4 regions of the Steroidobacter denitrificans genome follow, and region 1 is predicted to be linked to each of the others. Evidence: riboswitches for the same ligand, from Rfam matches in the RefSeq annotation. Region 1 holds a riboswitch; each other region holds the start of a gene.
What was found. Region 1 has a riboswitch for cyclic di-GMP ahead of ACG33_RS12465 (hypothetical protein). Riboswitches for the same ligand answer to the same signal wherever they lie in the genome.
Positions count from the first base shown of each region.

Region 1 (5,603 bases):
GCCGACGATGACGTGGGTGACATTGTCATTGTCCTGCGCCAGGCGGATGGCTCCGTGGATTTCCGCTTCATTGCTGTGCCGCCGAGTATCCAGCCAGGCGCCGACCGTGATCTTGATGCCGTGATGTGCGGCGAGCTGCGGCACTTCCGCCAGGCTGTACAGCGAGGAATAGATGCGCAGCGCGGCGACCTTGCCGGACAGCAGCTGCAGATCCGCCTCGATCTGCGTTCTGTCGGGTAGTCTGCGATAGGCCGGATCCTGGTCGGCGTGGAACGGCGAGAAGGCCATGCCCTGCACGCGGGCCGGCCAGGGCGGCTCAGCGGCGGGACGGTTCATGTAGGCCCACAGTCCGAACGTGAGTATGGCGAAAACCAACGCCACGGCGATGCCGGAATCTTTCATGATTCAGGCTGGCGCGAACGCCGCAGGCCGCTTGCCCGAGCCGATATCATGATCCGCAATCAGGCTGCCGCGCAGGGTCACTGGATGCAGGATGATGATGGAAGACACTTCGTCGGATGAGAATCACGGCTGAGTCCACGGCGAGCCGTCAGGATGGCTGCGTATTGCCGGGAAGGGTTGATTCCGGCGGGCGGTCCGGGCGACATGTTAACTCAAGACGTCCTGGTGGAGCGCACCAAGTCGGATGTCTTGGCGCAGTACGCAGCGTCGCTGGGTGCGGCGATAGGATTTCAGCGTGCCGCTGTGCTGTCGGGAGGCGCCGAGCGTCGTGATGGCCCGGTGTCAACGTGTCAGCTTGCCGACCAGACGCGAAAACAGCGAGCCGTTCTTGGGAATTTCACGAATACCGCTTTCGGACAGTGCGACGGCACGAGCTTCTTCCAGCAGTTGCTCCGACAAGCTGCGTGGCGCCAGGGCCTTGTGCTTGCCCGTCATGCCTGTCCTGTTGCGCGAGGGTGTCGGACGCTGCCGCGCAGACACAATGGCCTTGGGCTCGTGCCGTGATGCAAGCTGCGCCAGGGTCGAGGCGCTGATACCGGATTTGAAACTGCCCGTGGTTGCGGCATCGAGTTGCTCGACGGTCTGTCGGTCGCCGGTCCGCGATTCGAATGCGCCGGTTGCCAGGGGGGCGAAGTCCGGCGTGGGCACGGCCAGCGTTATCGTCGGGATGTCGGCTCGAGGCGCGCGAGCCGGAGTGAGCGTGACGATGTCCGCGCTCGCCGCCGGCCGTGTCTGCTCCGGAGGAGCCTTGAACCGGGTGTACTCGGCTTCGCTCACGCGCAGAACCGTCGGTGTCGAGAAAAATGTCTTGAGATAGCCGCCGACCGCTTCGGCCGAAATATCCTCCTTGAAAAAACCGAGCCGCAGCGAGTGCACGATCTTGCCGGCATTCATCGAGGCCACCGAGTACAGCCGATAGGCGTCGAAGATGTCGAGATGCGGCATGGTGTCGAGATTGACCGGTTGCTCGGAAGCGGCCAACTGGATGGCAAACCACTTTTCCAGTCCTTCATCTTCGAGTTCCGCGCGCGTCAATGCACGGATCGTTTGGGTGGTATCGAGTTGCGGAGGCGAGCGGCGCATGGGACGTGTCGTGGCGGGCCGGATACCGGCGGCTTGCAGCGGCGTGACCACGAGCTCCGCCGGTGCTTGGCGCGCCGGTCGCTCCCCGGCCGTCGGTGCGGCAACGGGTGCCGCCGCCGGCCTGGGTTTCACGACTGTTTCGCGGCCGGCCGGCGCCAGGTAGCCTCGGGCGAATTTGCGGTCTTCCTCGTGCAGGCAGGCGGTGAAGGCCGTCGGGTATTGCTGGCGAACCAGGGCGAGCACATTCTCGGCGTGTGCTTCGCTGGAAAAAAAACCCAGGCGCAGGCGATGGCGGGTACGGCCGTCCTCCAGGCGTGAAACTCGATAGAGCCGGTAGTTCTCCAGGCCTGGAAGATTGCGGCCGTCGGTCGAGATCGGAGCGATGGAGGCGCATAAATTGATGACGAACAGCGTTGCCCCGGTGTCGGCGTCGCCATGCGTCACCGTCTGGAAACCGGCGGTCTCGACCGCCGGCGCTTGGAAGACTTTGCTGGTGTTGTCGGCCACGCTCGTTCCCCGGTCACGGATCCCATGACGCCTGTTTCAGGGCCGGCACTGCGGTCACGAGCGAGTAAAACTCGCCGGCGGCCGACGCTCGACGCAATGCCCGCGGGGAATTCATTCGGGGAGGATGTCGCTTTGCACGGTCCGTCTCGCTTGGATTCTGGATCGATCGGCCGGTATTCACCGCTGATCGATGGCGAGTCGGCAACCGCGAATCAATGTTCGCGGCTCCGCGGCAACCCCGCTGTCCTGGGAATGATTCCTGTAGACCGGAAGCTTTGCGTCCCCGCCTTTCGGCGAGTTTGCCCATTGTTTGACGATGTCATGATTGACATGGACGGCGCATATGTCAAGCCCTCTATGTCGAGCCCTCCAGGATTCCCCGCCAGGATTTCGTGCGGAAACTGCTCCATGACAGGCAGGACGGTCTTGCTCGCGGCTGTCGTCAGTCACGGCGGCTCTACCCCAAATGAGGGTTGACCAGGCGGGTCGACCATCGCAAAAGACACGTTTACCCACGGCGGGCGTGGCGAGGCCGCGGCGCGGCATTGTCCCGTGTGAGTTGTCCCGCAGGAGTTGTCCCGTGAGATGCACGTCATCTCGCATCACCCATCTGGAGAGGCTGACAATGGTGACCAAGACGAATCGAGAGAACATGCAGAAGCCTGACTGGATGAACGATGAGGAGTGGGCCTGGTTCAAGGAGCGCACAGCCTCGTTGGAACTGATCAGAAGCGATGCACACGCTGATGTGGAGGCGTACCTGGCCGATCCTGCGGGTCGATCGACGGGACAGAACGCGCAGGGCGGCTTTCCGACGCTGTTGCTGACGACGATCGGCCGCAAGACGGGCAAGCAGCGCACCACGCCGGCGGTGTTCATGCGCGATGGGGAGGACATGATCGTGGTGGGCTCGCTGGCCGGCTATGATCAACATCCGAGTTGGATCATGAATCTGCAGGCCAATCCGAACTGCTGGGTGCAGCTTGATTTCGACAAGTACGCGGCGGTGGCGCGCGATGTGACGACAGAGGAGCGCGAAGCACTGTGGCCGCGGCTGGTGAAGGTGTTTCCCGCCTGGGGTTACTTTCAGATGCAAACGGAGCGCCCTTTTGCCGTGAAGCGGCTGACGGTGAGTGCTCCGGCCTGAGCGGATTTTTCGCGGGGGCGAGAAGCGGCCGAATCGCGAACCGAGAGGCGAGGTTGCGGACCGGGACGGGGGATGAGGGGACGGAGGATGGAAGGAAAGCTGTCATGAGCGATATGAAATTCACGCATCTATTCACGCCATTACAGATAGGTCCGATGCGGGTTCCGAACCGGATCTGCGAGACGACCAACACCATCAATTCCTCGATGACCCCGGGGATGATCGATGAGCATTTCATCGCTCATCATGTGGCCAAGGCGCGCGGAGGCACCGGCTGGATCGGTAGCGAGACCTGGCTGCTGGATGTGCCGTTTCCGCCCGAGACGGCCGATGAGGTCGGCCTGTCCATCGGCTGCGCCTCGCATGGTGCGGCGTATCAGTATCCGGCGTTTGCCGAGGGGATGAAGAAGTTTGTCACCGCGGTGCACGAGGCAGGCTCGGTGGCGGTGGTGCAGCTGACACAGCTGACCTCTGCGTGGGGTCCTTCGGCAGTACCCATGATCGGCGCGCAGTCCTACACGCCGCATGTGCTGGGGGAGGAGGAGATCGAGTATTGCATCGATGTATATGCTGCCGCGGCGCGGGTGGCGCAGTCGGTGGGGGCGGATGGAATCGAGATTCATTGCGCGCACGAGACCATGGGTCACGCCTTTCTTTCGCCGGTTTCCAACCGGCGCACCGACCGCTGGGGGGGCGGGCCGAGCGAGCGCATCCGCTTCGTCGTGGAGGTGCTCAAGCGGGTGCGCGGGCGTATCGGAGAGTCGTTGGCGCTGGGCATGCGCATCAGCGCACAGGAGTTTCGTCAGGGCGGCTACGACCATATGGAAATGCGCGAGATGCTCTATGGGATCGCGCAGCACGGTCTGCTGGACTTCGTCGACATCGATACCGGGCATTGCTGGGGAGCGCCCTCGTACGTGCCGAATTCCTATTATCCGCACGCCCAATATCGCGAGGCCGGCAAGGCGGCCAAGGCGGACCTGTCGGGGTTGCCCAGAAAGGTGGCGGTGATGTTCACCGGCCGCATCAATGATCCGGTGCTGGCGGAAAACCTGATCGAGGAGGGGTACTGCGATCTGGTGGGGATGGTGCGCGCGGGGATCGCCGACCCGGAATTCGCCAACAAGGCACGCGAGGGTCGACTGGGGGAGATTCGTCGCTGTATCGCCTGCACGCGCTGCATCGATGAGGCGTCCGAGTCGCTGTATGTTCCATATACGCCGATGTGTTCGATCAATCCGGTGATCGGCAGCGAACTGCGCTGGGAGCAGCAATATCGTCCGGCGCAAAAGCCGAAGCGAGTGGTCGTGGTGGGTGGGGGCCTGGCGGGATGCGAGGCTGCACGGATTGCGGCGCAGCGCGGACATCGAGTGACGTTGCTGGAGCAGGGCAAGCGTCTGGGCGGGCAGTTGTTGATCGCAGCCAAGGCGCCGGGTCGGGATTCCTTCGAAGATCAGATCTATTTCGAGGAGAACGAGATGACGCGCCTGGGGGTGGAGGTGCGTCTGCAGAACCGAGCGGATGCCGCGTCGATCAAGGCGCTGTCACCCGAGGCGATCGTGATTGCCACCGGGGCGCGGCCGCGGGTGCCGCATGATGTATCGGGTCTGGAGCTGGCGCATGTGGCGTACGGCTGGGATGTGATGCAGGGGGCGGCTGCCTGCGGGCAGCGCGTGGCGCTGGTGTCGCAGGAGGACTATTACGAGACGGTCAGCGTGGCGGATTACCTGGCGAGTCAGGGTCGGGAGGTCGTCGTCTTTCACAAGAGCGCGCAGCTCGGCCGAGAGATCGCCCGCTACTCCCAGGGGATGGCGCTGGCGCGCATGGAGGAGTTGGGGGTGCAGACGGTTGGGAATGTGATCTTGACGCAGATCGATGCCGGGGGACTGCAGTTCGTATCGGTCTTTGGGGGCCGGCCGGTTCGCCATGAGGGTTTCGACAGCGTGGTGCTGGTGTACGGCGCGGTGGCGCAGAACGAGCTGTACGATCAGTTCAAGGCGGAAGGCTTTACGCCGCTGTATCTGGCGGGGGCTGCCTGGCTGCCGCGGCGCATGGCGGAGGCGACCCGCCATGGTGCCAATATCGGCCTGGTCATCTAGACGGCCGGCCTGCAGTCCGGCCGGTCCCAGCAGGCCCAGCCCCAGCCCAAACCACAACCCAAATCCAGGCCCGCCCAAGGCCAGGTGCAGGTCGGATTCAGTTGCCAGCCAGGAGATGAAGGTGGCGGACGCAGTGTTGAACTTCTCGGGCAGCCGGATACTGGTGACCGGCGGCACGGCCGGTATCGGCCGCGGCATCGCCGAGGCGTTTCTGGAGTGTGGCGCCACGGTCATCGTCTGCGGCCGCTCGGATCCCGAGGAGCGGCCGTCGGCAGGTGCGAATGTGGCTGAATTCCGTAAATGCG
Region 1 covers NZ_CP011971.1:2,766,216-2,771,818, reverse strand. Annotated here, with positions in the region: gene ACG33_RS12470 (glycosyltransferase) at 1-402, opposite strand, end outside; gene ACG33_RS12465 (hypothetical protein) at 745-2,052, opposite strand; cyclic di-GMP riboswitch class I at 2,281-2,366, opposite strand; gene ACG33_RS12460 (nitroreductase/quinone reductase family protein) at 2,678-3,199, shown strand; gene ACG33_RS12455 (FAD-dependent oxidoreductase) at 3,304-5,298, shown strand; gene ACG33_RS12450 (SDR family oxidoreductase) at 5,414-5,603, shown strand, end outside.

Region 2 (5,603 bases), 560 kb from region 1:
GAAGCAATGCCGACGGTAGCGTCCTGGAACGGGCGCTTCGAACAGACCTGCGCACCTACCTGCTAGACGATATATTGACGCTGACCGACAGGCTCAGCATGTGGCACTCCCTCGAGCTTCGAGTACCTTTCCTGGACCATCGGTTTGTCGAGCTCGCCGGACGAATCCCGGCGAACCTGAAGATACGCGGCTCAATACAGAAATATCTTCTCAAGAAGATTGCGGAACGGTGGCTACCCCGTGACATGATCTACCATAAAAAACAAGGCTTCGAGGCACCGATGGGGCGTTGGCTACGGGGACCGCTGCTGCCTTTCTTCGATTCCATAGTGAACGCCTCCACTTTGGCAAACATAGGGCTATTCAATACCGAAGAAATACTGCGGCTGCGCAATGAGCATATCGCCGGACGACAGAAAAACAATAAAGTGCTGTTTTCCGTTCTGATGTTCTGCCTCTGGCACCAGCGTGCCAACCATCCGACTCCTGTCACCGCTTAGCCAGATCATGTCGAATGTTCTGTTCCTGACCTGGATTCAACATCGTCGCACGCGACATCTGTGCGAACGCCTTGATATTCCTCTGGTAGAACTAGTCTCTAAACGTAGAGGCATATTTCGCTACATAGAACTTACAATAAGAACACTTCAATCCTTGAAGACACGACGGCCACGCGTACTTATTGTTCAGAGCCCATCCGTAGTTTTATCTCTGTTATGCTTACTACTACGATCAGCTTTTCGTTATCGACTGATCATTGACGCGCATAACGAGGCTGTTGAGCCTTACCTGCATTCTTCGATTTTGATGCGATTTATTACCCGTCTGATTCTCAACAAATCCGATACTGTTATCGTTACGAATAAACAGTTAGCGAACCGCGTCGCCCAACAAGGTGGGCATCCCATCATCCTACCTGACGGTATACCAACCCCCCCTCCAGTAACAAAGATTAAGCTGAACGGCAGGTTCAATATTGTTTTGATCTCCACCTTTGCAGGTGACGAACCTTTCAATATCGTCGTAGATGCAATGCATCTAGCAGAACCAGAAATCCAGCTCTACGTCACCGGCAATCCAGAGAAACTAACCGAAAAAATACGTAACTCTCTTCCAGAAAATATAACTCTCACCGGCTTTCTTAGTGAAAATAATTACTGGTCAATCCTCGCATCTGCTAACGCAATCATGGATTTGACAACGATGGATAATTGTTTGGTCTGCGGCGCCTACGAAGCTATTGCGCTAGAACAACCACTATTACTCTCAAAAAACGCTGCGAGCATGGAGCTTTTCTCCGATTTCGCCGTGTTTACAACAAACACAACTCAAGGACTAATTTCGGCAATTAACCAGCTTCGACTTCGCCACCAAGACATCCGCACTGCCTTTCCAATTGCACGGCAACTTTTTGAAAAAAAATGGAACGCTCATGCGGAGGAGTTACTACGTTTAACTCGGCCGAGCGATTTTTAATGATACTTCTATTGTCGCCCACCGAGTAACGCATCGTATGCGCGATATAAACAACTTCTAACCTTCCCATCAACGTGCTGAACTGATCGAAGCTCAATACTTGCCTGGCTCAGGCGCTGCTTATAGTCAGCCTTCTTACCCTCGCCTGCCAAGAAGTCATATATTTTGACGCCATCATGCGCAGCATCCTCAATCGAAAATCCCAAGTGAAGCAATCCTAGAGAGAGTTTATTATCGAAAGTCTGATCAAATCCCATTTGCAAATTGTATTGTCGTTTTTCAATCCTGACGTCATATAAAATTGAGATCGGTCGCCCCCCTACTAGCAGCCGTGACATCCTTAATATTCCACGCTTCATAGCTGCTAAGATAAAATTAGAATGAAACTCCAACCTCTCACCGCTAAAGGCGGGACTTCCCCATCGGGTGGCATGCAATAAATTTAGCTCATGCAACGCATGTAGCGCTTCCTCTCTCGTGTTGATAAACAAGAATTCCACCCTTCCATGTCTTTCTAATCTGCGCCTCAAATTAAGAAGCGATCGCCGTGCAGAGGCGCTTATGTTCGATAAATAAACCGAGAATCCTCCATCGATATCGGCCTGATAACTAATTGATGCGTCTACGGATCGAGTATAACTAGCGCAGCCAAATCGATGCTCCAATGCCTCCACCCACATATTTGGGGCACGGGTGGAGACAATTATTATTTCAGGATGCGCATACAGTTCCTTGATGTATTTTATACAAGCTTTTTGAACACCAAGGTAAGCGTCCTTCGTAGCAACAATATCCAGATATTCGCTAAGTTGCACATCGGGATTCCGCCAACTCATTCCTACAAGCTGAACAGTAGTCGTTGGAAAAAATACTTTTCTCGACTCACTCCGACAATAAAATGGCGCGATACCGACCAGCATATCTTTACAATATATCGCCAGAACGCATAACTTCGCCTCGAGCTTCGATCCAAAAATACGCCACCATAACGTTGTCCACATCCAAGAATTAAATAGTGGATCAGCATTAGATGCAGACATGATGCGATGGTATTCTTTATCGGATGCAAGCCAGTCGACCTCGCTCCACCGCTCGACCCTGTAATCAATATCAGTCATCCAAGATCTCGACGCCAATGATTCGCACCAGATACGTATTCGCCATTGGTTTTTCGGCGCTTCAATTTGACAAATACAAGTCGCGATAGAGGTTGATATACGCGTCTCCCATCGATTTCGATGAGAATCGTTCGGACAATTCTGCTTTTGCCGTTGCAGCCAACGATAGTCGAAACTTATCGTCGTTATATAGGCGAAGTATTGCTGAACGAATTGATAACGGGTTGGCCGGCGGGATCAATAGAGCCGTCCTTTCGTGCTGAAGAACTTCAGCTAATCCGCCTACGTTGCTAGCGCAAACTGGAGTGCCGGCACACACCGCCTCTAGCAGGGTATATGGCAATCCCTCATGCTGCGAAGGTATGAGGAGAAGGTCTGCGTGTGCCGCAAATCTTGCTCCATCTGATCTGAACCCGTGGAAGACAATCGATGCTTCCCGCGGGCCGCGTTTAGCCAAAGTAGTAAGTGTATAGTACAAGGGACCGTCGCCAACAATATGCAACTTGATCTTATCTGGAACGTCCAGATCTTGCATGGCATCAATCGCATATTGCACACCCTTCACATTCTCTAACCGCCCGAGCACCACTAAATTGAAATACTCCTTTGAGAACTCTTCAGGGCGTATAAGATTAGAAATTCGTGAAGAATCTATACCATTATGAATGATCCTAGAGGCCATGCCTTCGTGTTCGGTCAAACAGGATAGCCGTAGTTCCTCGGTTACATAGACAACGGTAGCTTCGACTCGTCGAGAAAGACTGTTCTCGAGTTTTCTATAAACATTGCTAGTCAGCCGCTGTAGCACACTCCCCCTTCCAACTTCAACTCGACCATGCTCGGTCTTTACAAGCGTGAATCCTTTACGAGGGCGTGCCAACGCCGCCAGAATGGTCGCCTTGTAACCATGCGTATGAACAACATTATAGGTTTGTAGAACAGACCGCAGATCGAACAAGGCTTGAAAATCGAAGCGCCTGCCATTTCCGGTTATGTATGGGTCCGCACCCAGCGCTCGTGCTTGTGTAGCCAACTCTCGATCATGCAACAAGATTAGTTTACATGTGATCGATTGATTTTGTAGATGATCGAGTAGGCTAAGAATCTGGCGTTCAGCGCCTCCAAAAAATTCGCCTGGTGCTACAATAGCTAGCTTGAGATTCATTTATTGGATCCTCTTCGCCGTTAACGCATCATCACCGTGTTGCCAATTAGCGACAGCGAAAACAACAGAACAACTGTGGACCCGAATAATTGACATGAGGCTGGTGGTGAATCTGCCTGTCGCATCAAAGATACTATTGCGCGCCCAAAAGTAGCCTTCCATACTCCGTTTCGCTCGAAGGGCAAAGCTGCTGTAAGGCGGTGACGCAAAGCTTCCGGTCAACCGGCCAGCTCACAATTGAGATCTAAGTTGTGGGGTTATTAGAGGGAATGGGTCATGGATCACAGATTTTATTCATGCTTTCTGCTTGAGTGCATACCATTGGTTGGACTGCGTCTTTCAATACCCTTCCCGATTTTATCGTGCGCATCGACACCAAGACCACTTTGAGCCAACTGGCTTAGTAGTTTGGTATTGATAACAGCCACAATTTGAACTGATAGCAAGTTCTGAGAAGTACTCATGACAAAATTTTCCTTATCCACAGGCATGGCTTCGGTCATATGCACCATTAGCTCGATCGTCCTTGTACCCACCACCCAAGCCGCGCCTACAATCACCACTGTCTCTGGAACCGCAGCTCACGGTGAATTGATCACTGTAAGTGGTTCGGGATTTGGCACCCGTGGCGCATATAACAATAGTGGCATATCATGGAAATCGGGTAAATTTCTCAATTTTCGGTTCAAGGATTTCGAAGATCGTCAACTCAATTCGGACGGCTTCTATGCGCAACGAGGCGGCAGTTCCTGGTCAGCAAATTCATCGGAGCTATCCGTCCAGTCTGGGGGCCCAACCAACTCAGGCGGTTATCTCCGCCGTGCCTTTTCTTCATCGGAGAGTGGGGGCGTCTCAACAGACGTATCTGGCGCGGGAAATCAGCTATATACGACCTTCAAGTTTATGATGCCATCCAACACGCAGTCTGGAAAATTTTTTCGATTTTACGCTAATTCACCTCAGAACAATATTTACCTCTCCGCTGGATGCGGAACCTCGTACCAGGTTCGCGGCTATTCAGAATGCACCGCCGGAACATGCAGCCCAACGACAGAATGGGGATCCGGCCCTTCACTTCAGGCTGGCAAATGGCACCGGATCGAAGTTTGGGCTGACGCTAGCTCCAACACGTTCTCAGTATCTGTAGACGGTACTCAGGCTTGGAGCAAGAACAACTGGCTAGCATCCACTCTTGGCCTGAATTCACATACCATAGATTATCCAAACATGATCGATAGCGCAGAACGAGGCTGCGGCACCGCTGGTTCTTACAACATCGATGATATTTTTATCGACTTCACGCGGGCTCGCATAGAGATAGGCGACGCAGCCACATGGTCGGCGGTTCGTCAAAAGGAAGTCCAGCTGCCTATTTCTTGGGCAAATGGATCCGTTCAGTTCCGCGTAAATACCGGTGAGTTTTCCTCCGGAAAGCAGGCATACTTATACGTGATCGACTCCAGCGGTAACGTCAACAGTCAGGGATATCCGATAACGATCGGCACCACCAGCAAAGCTTTGGCCTCGCCGACTCCTCCGACTAACGTATCTGTTCAATAGTTATTCTGCTTTGTTCACTATATAACAAGGCCCAGGTAGTCATACTTGGGCCTTGTTGTTTTACGAAATCTCTCCTACTCCCTGAGGCACTACTATACGCTGTCCCTAATGAACGATTTTAGAATTTCATACTCCGGCGTCAACTCTACCTGCTCTACATAAACATCATACACTGCAAAAGGTGCACTTTTAATGAGCGCAATATTCTTGGTGTAGGGTTCCCTATTATCTATAGCTAGTCCGCGGAGCTTTTCATTTAGGATGCGCCATGCATTCCGATATCC
Region 2 covers NZ_CP011971.1:2,210,801-2,216,403, forward strand. Annotated here, with positions in the region: gene asnB (asparagine synthase (glutamine-hydrolyzing)) at 1-500, shown strand, start outside; gene ACG33_RS16145 (glycosyltransferase) at 508-1,476, shown strand; gene ACG33_RS15745 (GNAT family N-acetyltransferase) at 1,485-2,594, opposite strand; gene ACG33_RS15750 (glycosyltransferase family 4 protein) at 2,656-3,759, opposite strand; cyclic di-GMP riboswitch class I at 3,930-4,024, shown strand; gene ACG33_RS16150 (hypothetical protein) at 4,050-4,223, opposite strand; gene ACG33_RS16155 (hypothetical protein) at 4,222-5,319, shown strand; gene ACG33_RS15755 (glycosyltransferase) at 5,412-5,603, opposite strand, start outside.
Region 2: another riboswitch for cyclic di-GMP. It lies ahead of ACG33_RS16155 (hypothetical protein); the one in region 1 lies ahead of ACG33_RS12465 (hypothetical protein).

Region 3 (5,603 bases), 1.1 Mb from region 1:
TCACGCTGCCTGGTTGACCGGCCTGTGCCACGATACTCGCCTCGCGCTCATGCTGCTTCGCATTGAGCACCTCGTGGGGAATTTTTTCCTTCTGCAGCAGGCCGGCCAGCAGTTCCGAGGTCTCGATCGATGTCGTTCCCACCAACACGGGCTGACTGCGCGCGACGCAGTCGCGGATATCCTCGATGATCGCCTCGAACTTGTCTTTCTGGGTAAGGTACACGAAGTCGGACAGATCCTTGCGAATCATCGGCCGGTGCGTCGGAATGACGACCACCTCCAGTCCGTAAATGGACTGGAATTCGAATGCCTCGGTATCCGCCGTGCCGGTCATGCCGGACAGTTTCGAATACATGCGGAAATAGTTCTGGAAGGTGATCGAGGCGACGGTCTGGTTTTCTTCACGGACTCGCACGTTCTCCTTCGCCTCGATCGCCTGGTGCAGTCCATCGGACCAGCGCCGTCCCGGCATCGTGCGGCCGGTGAATTCGTCGACGATGATCACTTCGCCGTTGCGCACGATGTACTCGACATCACGGTGATACAGGGAATGCGCCCGCAAGGCGGCATTGAGATGATGCATCAGGCGAATGTTTGCGGCGTCGTACAGACTCTCACCCGGCTGCAGCAGGCCTGTCTCCACGATCAGTTCCTCGGCGCGCTCGTGGCCGGCATCGGACAGGTGGACCTGCCGCGACTTCTCGTCGGCCCAGTAATCGCCTTCGCCCTCTTCGCTTTCCTGGCGCCCGAGCCGTGGTGCCAGCGCGTTGATCTTGACGTATAGCTCGGTGCTTTCTTCCGCCGGTCCGGAGATGATCAAGGGCGTACGCGCCTCGTCGATCAGGATGGAATCGACCTCATCGACGATGGCGAAAAACAATTCGCGCTGAACACGATCCTCCAGCCGGAATGCCAGATTGTCCCGCAGATAGTCGAAGCCGAACTCGTTGTTCGTGCCGTAGGTGATATCGCAGGCATAGGCGGCCCGCTTCTCCTCGGATGACTGGCCGCTCTTGATCACGCCGACCGTCAGCCCCAAGAACCGGTACACCGCCGCCATCCATTCCGAGTCGCGCTGAGCCAGGTACTCGTTGACGGTGACGACATGTACGCCTTTGCCAGGCAGGGCATTCAGATAGGCGGGCAAGGTCGCGACCAGGGTCTTGCCCTCGCCCGTACGCATCTCGGAAATCTTGCCCTGGTGCAAGGTCATGCCGCCGATCAGCTGCACGTCGAAGTGGCGCATGCCCAGTACGCGCCGGGCTGCCTCGCGCGTGACGCCAAAAGCTTCCGGCAGCAGACTGTCCAGGGAGGCCCCCGCTGCCAGTCGTTCGCGGAATTCAATCGTCTTGCCCCGCAGCTGCACGTCGCTCAGCGTCTTGAGCGACTCCTCCAGCGCGTTGATGCAGCTGACATTTCGGGTGTAAGTGCCCAACAGCCTGTGATTACGGCTGCCGAACAGCTGCGCAAACCAATTCGCCACGCTGGAACTCCGAAGAATGAGCAGGGGAGAAAGCCGGTTATTGTACACCCACACCGTTTTTCAACGCAGGCGGATAAAATTCCGCCGGTGTTTTACCCGCAAGCCGCGGCCGGCCCGACACCCCATCTTAATCCGCAGGCGGCTTTTCCGCAGACGGCGCGGTGGATGCGATATCCGTCCCGGACGGAGTTCAACGGCGCACAAAACTCATCGGATCGACGGCACGTCCCTGCCTGAGCACCTCGAAATGCAGATGCGGACCGGTGGAACGGCCCGTAGAGCCGATGAGGGCGATGGACTGGCCCTTCTGCACCGTATCGCCGACCGCGACCAGCACCTTTTGATTATGGCCGTAACGCGTCACATAGCCGTCGCCATGATTGACTTCCACCGTAGTGCCGTACCCGAAGCGCTCCTTGGCGTAGGTCACGACGCCCGAGGCCACCGCGACGACTTCCGAGCCTGCCGGACCGGCGAAATCGACGCCTCGATGGAACGCCTTGCGCCCGGTGAACGGATCGGTGCGAAGGCCGTAATAGGAGGATATCCAGCCTTTCGCCACCGGGCGTCCACCCGGCACGATCTGCTGGCTGAGATTGCGCGTGGAGATCAGACTTTCCAGCACACTCAGCTGCCGCTCGCGATCCCTGATCTGATGAGCCAGGTCGTCGAGCATGACGGTCAAGTCGCTGGAGGTCGCCACCGCGCCTTCGACCAGGCCCTCGGGTCCGCCGACGGCCGGCTCGGAATCGAAATTGAACTCGCCTTTATCGAGGTTCGCCATTTCCGTCAGTCGACGACCGAGCGCATCCAGGCGAATCATACGGGCATTCATCTGTCCGACACGACCTGCCAGCGCATCGAGCCGGTCCTGCAGTTCACGACGTGTCTTGAGTACCTGTCCGCGCTGCTCCTCCAGCCGAACGCCCCACTCGCCGACTTGTGCAGCGGGATCCTTGACCAGGCCGCTACGCCCCAGTTGTACACCTGCCGCCAACACGATGGACAGTACGGCGAGTACGACTGCGATCGATACACCCATCGCCAACGGTCGACCGAGTTCGAACTGGCGAGCCCGGCCCAGTCGCCGCGAGAAAACGATCACATTCATGAGATCCGCTCCCCGGGAGCGGTATCACAGGTGCGCGCCGCGGCGGCGGGTGCGAGCGGTATTTGAGATATCAGGCGAGTCGGTCCGAATCGGATCTGCGGTCCTCGGCAGCGCGCGCTCTTTAGGTTTAATCTCACTGTATCCAACTCGCGTCCGATTAAGAATTCCGCTGCGCCCATATCATTCCTGAGCCAGCCGCCGGCAGACGGCGAGCTCGCGGTTGGATTCGCGCGCGGTGGACGCCAACTCGATAAATTCGTGTTGTACATCCTGGCAACCCCGCTATCGTAGCCCGACATCGCGAACCTTAGACCGGTGGCTTTGCGTCCCCGCCTTTCGGCAGGTTTGCCCTGAGCAGTATCTTCTTCAAGGATCCGGAATATGCAGAATCAACCCCTCAAAGATCAAGCACTGGCATGTGCGTCCTGATGTATTTCAGCTGATGTCCGACCATTTGAAGCCTCTGAGCGCCGGCCTCGGCCCCCTGTTCGAGTCCCTGGAACGGCGTTCGCTGACGGTACTCGATCTCACCGCACGGGTCCGGAAATCGCTGGAAGGACCAGAGAAAAATCACATAATATCAGCCAGTTATCGAGGCGAGACACTGATCGTGGCGACCGATTCCGCCGCCTGGTGTCCCTATATCCGCTACGCCCAGGACATTCTGCTCGCCCGCCTCAACCAGACCGGAGAGACCCGGTTCACAAAAATCAAAGTCAAGGTGGGGCGCAAGGATCCGTCGCTCCGTGACGGGTGACAATGCGCGGCACCCGAGGAGGAGTCCGGCCGGCTTCGACATCTTCATGAACCCGACGGCTCCGGCCTGCAGCGCCACGCTCGGCAGCTAAGCGCTCGCCATCGCAGCGACGGGCAGGTAGGAAATCGGCGCATCCTTCACATCGTCGAAGATGACTTCCTCCCAGGCCGAGGGCGTATCGATCAGCTTGCGCGCCAGCTGGTTGTTCAATGCATGTCCGGATTTGTAGCCGCTGAATTCACCGATCAGGCTGCGGCCCAACAAATACAGATCGCCGATCGCGTCCAGGATCTTGTGCTTGACGAATTCGTCTTCGTAACGCAGACCATCCTCGTTCAGGATACGATAATCGTCCAGCACGATCGCATTTTCCATCGTGCCGCCCAACGCCAGATTCCTGGCACGCAGGAATTCCAGATCACGCATGAACCCGAAGGTGCGCGCGCGGCTGATTTCCTTCAGGAAGGAAGTGGTCGAGAACTCCATCGATGCGGTTTGCGCACGCTTCTTGAAAATAGGATGGTCAAACTCGATCGCCAGATTGATCCGAAAACCATTATACGGCTCGAAACGCGCCCACTTGTCCCCGTCACGCACCTCCATGCACTCCAGGATACGCATGAAACGCTTGGGAGCGGCCTGCTCTTCGATACCAGCGGACTGCAACAGAAACACGAACGGTCCGGCGCTGCCGTCCATGATCGGCACTTCTTCCGCCGACAGGTCCACGTAAGCGTTGTCCAGCCCCAGGCCGGCGCAGGCCGACAACAGGTGCTCGATCGTCGCAACGCGGACACCGCCGCTGACCAAGGTGGTGCCCAGCATGGTGTCGCCGACATTTTTTGCCTGCGCCGCCACGTCTACCGGTTCCGCCAGATCGACACGCCGGAATACGATGCCCGTATCGACGGGTGCCGGACGCAGCACCATCAACACTTTTTTACCGGAATGCAGGCCGACGCCGGTGGCGCGGATGGTATTTTTGAGAGTGCGTTGTCGCAGCATTCGGCTCGATTATCCTTCTGCGCACATCGGACGCAGGCCGCGGCACCCTAGCACTGTGAGCAAACAGCGGCAAGTCTCTGACTTGCCGTCACATTTGCAACAGCGTTCGGAGACGGTCTATCGCCCGATGCTGATCGGCCTCCCCGTCTTCAGTCCGCCTGCCGGCGCAGAAATGCCGGAATATCCAGCATCGAGGTATCCTCGACCGACAACCCGTCACCGACCGCTCGGCGCTGCATCGACACATGCGGATCGCGCTGGTTGCGGATATAGGTCGGCACATGCAGATCATCCAAGGTGGGAACGCGGCCGCGGCCTCCCTGAATCGCCGTCATGCGACGCTGATCCACCGGCGAATGCTGGCCCATGACACCCGGACGGCCGATGCCCGTGGCCACCACGGTCACGCGGATTTCCTCCTGCATATCCGGATCGATCACGCAGCCGACGACCACGTTCGCATCCTCGGAAGCGTACTGCTTGACGGTGTCGCCGACCACGCTGAACTCGCTGGTACGCAAATCCATCCCGGCCGTGACGTTGATCAGCAAGCCATGGGCGCCTTGCAAGTTGACGTCTTCCAGCAGCGGGCTGGACACCGCCGCCTCCGCCGCCTCACGCGCGCGGTTGTCGCCGCGGGCCGAGCCCGAGCCCATCATCGCCATGCCGGTCTCGGCCATGACGGTACGCACGTCGGCAAAGTCGACGTTGATCATGCCGGGCCGGGTGATCAGCTCGGCAATGCCCTGGACAGCGCCCTGCAATACCTGATTGGCCGACTTGAAGGCGTCCAACAAGGTCACATCGCCGCCGAGCACCGTCAGAAGCTTCTGGTTGGGGATGGTGATCAGAGAATCGACATGCCTGCCTAATTCATCGATACCGCGCTCAGCCGAGCCCAGGCGTTTGTTGCCTTCCATGTCGAAGGGTTTGGTCACGACCGCGACAGTGAGAATGCCCAGCTCCTTGGCGACCTGCGCCACGACCGGCGCCGCGCCCGTTCCCGTACCGCCGCCCATGCCGGCGGTAATGAACAGCATGTCCGAACCCTCGATCATCTCGATGATCCGGTCGCGGTCCTCCATGGCCGCCTGTCGACCGACTTCCGGATCGGCGCCGGCACCCAGGCCCTTGGTGATGTTGCAACCGATCTGCAGTCCAACTTTCACCTTGGAATGCTTCAGCGCTTGCGCATCGGTGTTGATACAAATGAAGTCCACGCCTTCGATCCCGGCCGACAGCATATG
Region 3 covers NZ_CP011971.1:406,694-412,296, reverse strand. Annotated here, with positions in the region: gene secA (preprotein translocase subunit SecA) at 1-1,483, opposite strand, end outside; gene ACG33_RS01755 (M23 family metallopeptidase) at 1,674-2,594, opposite strand; cyclic di-GMP riboswitch class I at 2,864-2,954, opposite strand; gene ACG33_RS01750 (DciA family protein) at 3,037-3,351, shown strand; gene lpxC (UDP-3-O-acyl-N-acetylglucosamine deacetylase) at 3,439-4,356, opposite strand; gene ftsZ (cell division protein FtsZ) at 4,506-5,603, opposite strand, start outside.
Region 3: another riboswitch for cyclic di-GMP. It lies ahead of ACG33_RS01755 (M23 family metallopeptidase); the one in region 1 lies ahead of ACG33_RS12465 (hypothetical protein).

Region 4 (5,603 bases), 400 kb from region 1:
GAGTCCGCCGGGACCGATGCGCTCATCGACAAAGCCGCCGATGTCGACGACCAGTTCCCGGTCCTTGTTCAAGCTCTGGTAAAGCCGGGAACTTTGCCCTCCCTGCAGGATCGAGGAAAGCACCTGCAAGGCAGGCAGATCCGCCGTGTTGCCGGCCGGCAGCTTGTAGGCGATCTGGATCTGCGTCAATCGGGCGAGAGGATCCGTCACGGTGTCACGGCGTTCCGCCGTCTGCAGCGGCTCTTTCAACTCGACCGCGGGCGGGGCCGGCTGCCGAGGAATGCTTTCGAAATACTTGCGGATGAGCTTCAGGGCCTGTGTCGAATCAAAGTCGCCGACCAGGCTGAGCACTCCATTGTTCGGTGCGTAGTAGGTTTGAAAAAAGTCGGCTGCATCCTCGAGGCTCGCCGCATTGAGATCCTCCATGGACCCTATCGTCGAATGCTTATAGGCGAAGTTGTCGTAGAACAGTTCTCCGAAGTATTCGTCGGCGCGGCCATAAGGCTGGTTATCCACGCGTAGACGGCGTTCTTCCTGGACCGCATGGCGCTGATTGTCGAGCTTCTCCTGCGTCAGATCGAGAGAACGCATGCGATCGGCTTCCAGAAACAGCGCCAATTCCAGCTGGTTTGCCGGCAACGTGGCGAAATACAGTGTGATATCGGCGCCAGTCGTCCCGTTCATCGAGCCGCCGTTCGAGAAAATCTGGTAGAAATGCTCGCCGTCGCCGACATTTTTCGAGCCCTTGAACATCAAGTGCTCGAACAGATGCGCAAATCCGGTCAGTCCCTTGCGCTCGTTACGTGAGCCGACGTCGTAGGCGATGTTCAGAGCAATCACCGGAGCGCCGTGATCTTCGGCGAGTTGTACGCGCAATCCGTTCTTCAGCGTCGTTTCGCTGAAATAGATATGTACCTTCTTTGCTGTACCGGACGCCGCGGGATCCATCTTCGCCGGGCGCGCCACTGCCGCAGCCATGGAGCCGGTCTGGAGAAACAGCAATCCACCAAGAAGACCTGCCGCCAGCAAACCCTTGCCCGGCAATCCCGATACTCCCCTGCGGACCGCCCGCAACGATAATATCCTGAACCATCCTGAGGAACAGGCCCGATTCCATCCCAGGTATGTCGGCACCACGAACGATGGGCCCAGACAGACTCTCGAAGTCCGATTCATCGGCATGAAGCTCCGGTGTACAGGTCGCAGCCAGAATACACCAGGAGCTGCCGGGGCCGGTGGAGTAACCCTGCAAATATCCAGCCTCAGCGCTGTACCGGATCGGGAACGATTCGTTCCCGATCCGCAAGCCGAGGAACTGTCTCCGAAGAATATCTAAGGTATGGTCTTGCTGGCGATGTTGGACAAACCGCTTTCTATACCGCTGCTGGTATACGCCAGCACTGCGAAATACCAAGTACCTGAAGTGAGATCCTCCACCACGTAGGTGGCCACGCCCGGATTTTCTATATCGGCCGTCTGATCCAGAGTAGAGGCCGACTTGCCGTACTTGACGCGAAATCCTGCCAAATCTGTCAATGGAGTACCGTCGGAATTTTCCGTCGGAGGCGTCCATTGCACCGTCGCAACACCGGTCGAGGACTTGACGACCGTAATCATGAAAGCCGGCAGGCTCGTCGTATTCTTGCCATCGCTGACAGAGATGACGATGTTCGCGTAACTGCCTGCGTCGCTCTCGGCCGGAGTGCCCGACAAGCGGCCGGTATTCGTATTGAACGACGCCCAGGCCGGCAGTCTCTTGATACTGTATGTCAGATTATCACCTTCCGGATCGGAAGCTGTCGGCCGGAAGCTATAGGCCACCCCTGCATTCACGCTCGTCGCCGGCGTACCGCTGATGATCGGTGCCTTGTTTTCCACGGCCTTCACCGTGATCGAGAACGCCGGCAGCGATGCCGTTGCACGACCGTCGCTTACACTGATGACGATACCCGTCGTAGCGCCTACATGGCTATCGGCCGGCGAACCACTGAGCCGACCGGTTGCCGTATCGAAATTTGCCCAGACAGGCTTGTTCTGGATCGAGAAGCCCAGCGTATCTTTATCGGCATCACTGGCGCTGGGAACGAACGAGTAGGCCGCTCCGACATCGATGCTGCCGGGCGGCGTGCCGCTGATCTTCGGCGCCGCATTGGGCTTCTCCTGGACGACGATGGAAAAGGCGCTCAGCATCGCCGAGGCACGCCCGTCGCTCACGCCGATAACGATGTTCGCATAGTTGCCGACCTCGCCGGCCGAGGGCGTGCCGCTAAGCCGGCCGGTGCTGCTGCTGAAAGCAGCCCAGCTCGGACGGTTCGATATCGAGTAGGTCAGCGTATCACCGTCAGGATCGTTGGCGGACGGTTGGAATGAATAGGCCTGCCCTGCTTGAACCGCTGCCGCAGGGGTGCCGCTGATCGTCGGGGCGCGATTGTCGGATCGCACTTCGATGGAAAATGGCGCCAAGGCTGTGCCGGCTTTGCCGTCGCTTACGCTGATCGTGATATTGGCATAGCGTCCAGCCCGGTTCACACCAGGCGTGCCGCTGAGCCGGCCGGTGCTGGTGCTGAAGCTGGCCCAGGAAGGACGGTTGGAAATGGAGAACGACAACCGGTCACCGTCCGCATCCGTCGCGACGGGCTGGAACAGGTAGGCCTGGTTCACCAGAACCGAACCGCTCGGCACACCCGAAATCACCGGTGCCGCATTCACAGCAGGCGACGGCGGCAGATTGCGAGAATGGATACGGATCTTGAACGGACCGACGGAGCGTGTATCTCGCCCGTCGGTCACGGAAATGACGATATCCTCCGTCTCACCTACACTGGCGTCGTCGGGTGTACCGGTCAGCCGCCCCGTCTCGACGCTGAACTGCGCCCAGGCAGGCTTGTTGGTCACGGTAAACTCGAGAAAATCGCCGTCGGCATCGCTGGCCACGGGCATGAACGAGTACACCTCGCCTGCCTGCACCGCTGCAGGCGGCGTGCCCGCGATCTCCGGCGGACTGTTTTCGATGAGAGTCGACTCCACCAGTTGCGATGCCGGCGGCACAGTGCCCGCCGCCGGATCCTGGGAATCTCCACCTCCACCTCCACCTCCGCACCCGCTCAAAACCAGCGCGGCCAGCAACAGCGTTGCGCATTTGTTGAGAATCGTAACACTGCTCATACCTTGCACCTTTGCGTCGTATTGCGCCCGAGGCCACAAAATGATTGCGAGCGATAAATTCGAGGTGGGGCAATGAGCAAGCGCCGCAGGTATGCGCCGTTGGAGCGGCGAGACGCCGCAGGTACGCAACGTGTGCCTGCGAGGCGCCGGTCAACACATGATCTCCGGTCGCTAATGGCGACGTGGTTCATGCGGCAACCCCGCTGTCGTAGGATGGAATCCCGTAGACCGGAAGCTTTGCGTCCCCGTCTTTCGACGGGTTTGCCCGTAACCAATGTTTGCTGCTCCTGTTTCCGTATCTTTGCTCGCGCAACGCACCGCATTGCACGCCGCTATCGTTCGCGCCTGGGGAAGGAACATGCAAAGGAGGAAGATCAAAGGATGACGATAGAGACTCGCATGGAGATTCCTACCGGCAACCCCGCTATCCTGCGCCCTCGCGCGTTCGGACCGGAGGCTTTGCGTCACCGCCTTTCAGCGGTTCTGCCCTTGCGTAGCGGCATCGAGTAGACATCACCAAATATGTGTTTGCAATTGTCGTAGGGCGACGACAGCTCAGTGCAGCACCCGTCTCATTTCACGTAAGTGCGCCAATCGGATGACGCATGCAGACATCGTCTCGAGACGCCGCGGCGCCTGCGCCCGACGACTGAGCAGGCAGGGAGCGGACGAGGAGTACGGCTGCAGCGTGAATACAGAATGTGGCAGGCCGCGGAATGGAGCCGCTGAGGATGCCGTGAGGCGCTGGGGAAGGAGGCAGGAATCAGCCGATCAAGGCATCGCGCGGTGTTCCGCCGCGTGATGCGCCAAGAGATCCTGTCTACCGGATTTATTCCGGCAGCTTATATCCGTGCTGATCGATCAGGCGGATGCAGGCCTCCGCCAAATAGGGGTCATACAGTCGCCCTGCTCCACGTCTGATCTCTTCGATGGCCGCGGCCATGTCGGCGGCAGGGCGGTACGACCGGGATGAGCACATTGCCTCGACCGTATCGGCAATCGCGAGGATACGCGCTTCCAGCAGGATATCCGTCGCCTTGAGACCTCGTGGATAGCCGCTGCCATCATAGCGCTCATGACTTTGATAAATGATATCGGCGATAGGCGCGCCAAAATCGATATCTGCCAGGAGCTGGCAACCCTCATCGACATGGGTACGCATCAGGGCCAGTTCGGTTTCCGTCAATGGCGCCGGCTTGGAAAGAATGGAGGCCGGCACAGCGATGTTGCCGATGTCGTGCAGCATCGCTGCAACTCGTAATGCGTGCTGACGCTCGCCATCCAGGCCGGCTTCACGCCCGATTGCCACCGCCAGCGCGGCCAGGCGCCGTGCCGAACCTGCGGTGTAGGGGTCGTGGTGTTCGCCGACACGCACAAAGGAGTCGATCATGCCCTGCAGCGCAACGTCGGCGCGCTGGAACGATTTGAGTGCCTGTGATTGTGCGCGCTTCATCTGAATGATGCGCAGCAAGCTGTCCGCGAGCATGAGCAATCCCTGCTGATCATCCTGAGCATAGTCGGCATCCCGGTTGGCCACCCCAAGCACCGCCACGACTTCATCGTTCACCACGGCGGGCACCGCTAGATATCGCCCTAGTGCCGGCAGTCCGTCCTGCTGGGCCTTCGGTTGAGCATCGCTGCCGGCAACGGCCTGCCGGCCTTTGATGCACGCTTCCAGGAATTCACCCGGCTGAATCGAACGCGGCGCAGGACTCACCAGCACCGCCTGCCGTTGAGCGGTATCGAACCAGCCCGCCAGGCAAGGGTTCTTCGCATGATCGACGAAGTGTAGCCAGGCCAGCGGACTGTTTATCACGGCGGCGGTCTGCTCCAGGGCATATCGAAGAATCGTAGCCTCATCGGCGCTCGTGGAACCTCTCAGTAGATCGATCACCGCTGTCTGTCGCAATTGAGCGACGCGACCAGTTGTATCCCGCTCGCGCAAACGCTGATTTTCCGTTTTCAGCCCAGCCATCTGCGCTTGCATGCTGGCATGCGCCTGCTGCATCTCCGCCAGGGCTTCAGCATGCATACGCCCGGTATTCTCCAGCACCCGCGCATGGTCGCGCCGCATGGCTTCGAGAGCCTCGGCATGGGTATTCCGCGCCTCGGCATGAGCTCGCTGTGCCTCATTCAACGCAGCCTCCAGAGCGGCGATACGCTGCAGAGAGGTCGTATCGATCAACGCCGTTCGATCCGCGCCCTGAGCCGCCCCCTGGGCCGCTATCTGAGTTGTTGCCTGAGTCGACGTCTGGGAAGGCACTGTCGTGCCGGAGGATGCCGGGGACGCCGATCCGTCGTTTGCCGCAGCCACCGCGCCCAATACTTCATCCAGCGCTGCCAGTAAGGACTCCGGCTGCGCCGAGCGGGCCAGAAACCGCTCAGCACCCAGTTCCAGGGCGAAGCGTTCATACTTCGGATCGTCATGACGGCGCGTA
Region 4 covers NZ_CP011971.1:3,167,557-3,173,159, forward strand. Annotated here, with positions in the region: gene ACG33_RS14235 (M16 family metallopeptidase) at 1-1,074, opposite strand, end outside; gene ACG33_RS14245 (putative Ig domain-containing protein) at 1,333-3,165, opposite strand; cyclic di-GMP riboswitch class I at 3,356-3,441, opposite strand; cyclic di-GMP riboswitch class I at 3,577-3,663, opposite strand; gene ACG33_RS14250 (HD domain-containing phosphohydrolase) at 3,995-5,603, opposite strand, start outside.
Region 4: another riboswitch for cyclic di-GMP. It lies ahead of ACG33_RS14245 (putative Ig domain-containing protein); the one in region 1 lies ahead of ACG33_RS12465 (hypothetical protein).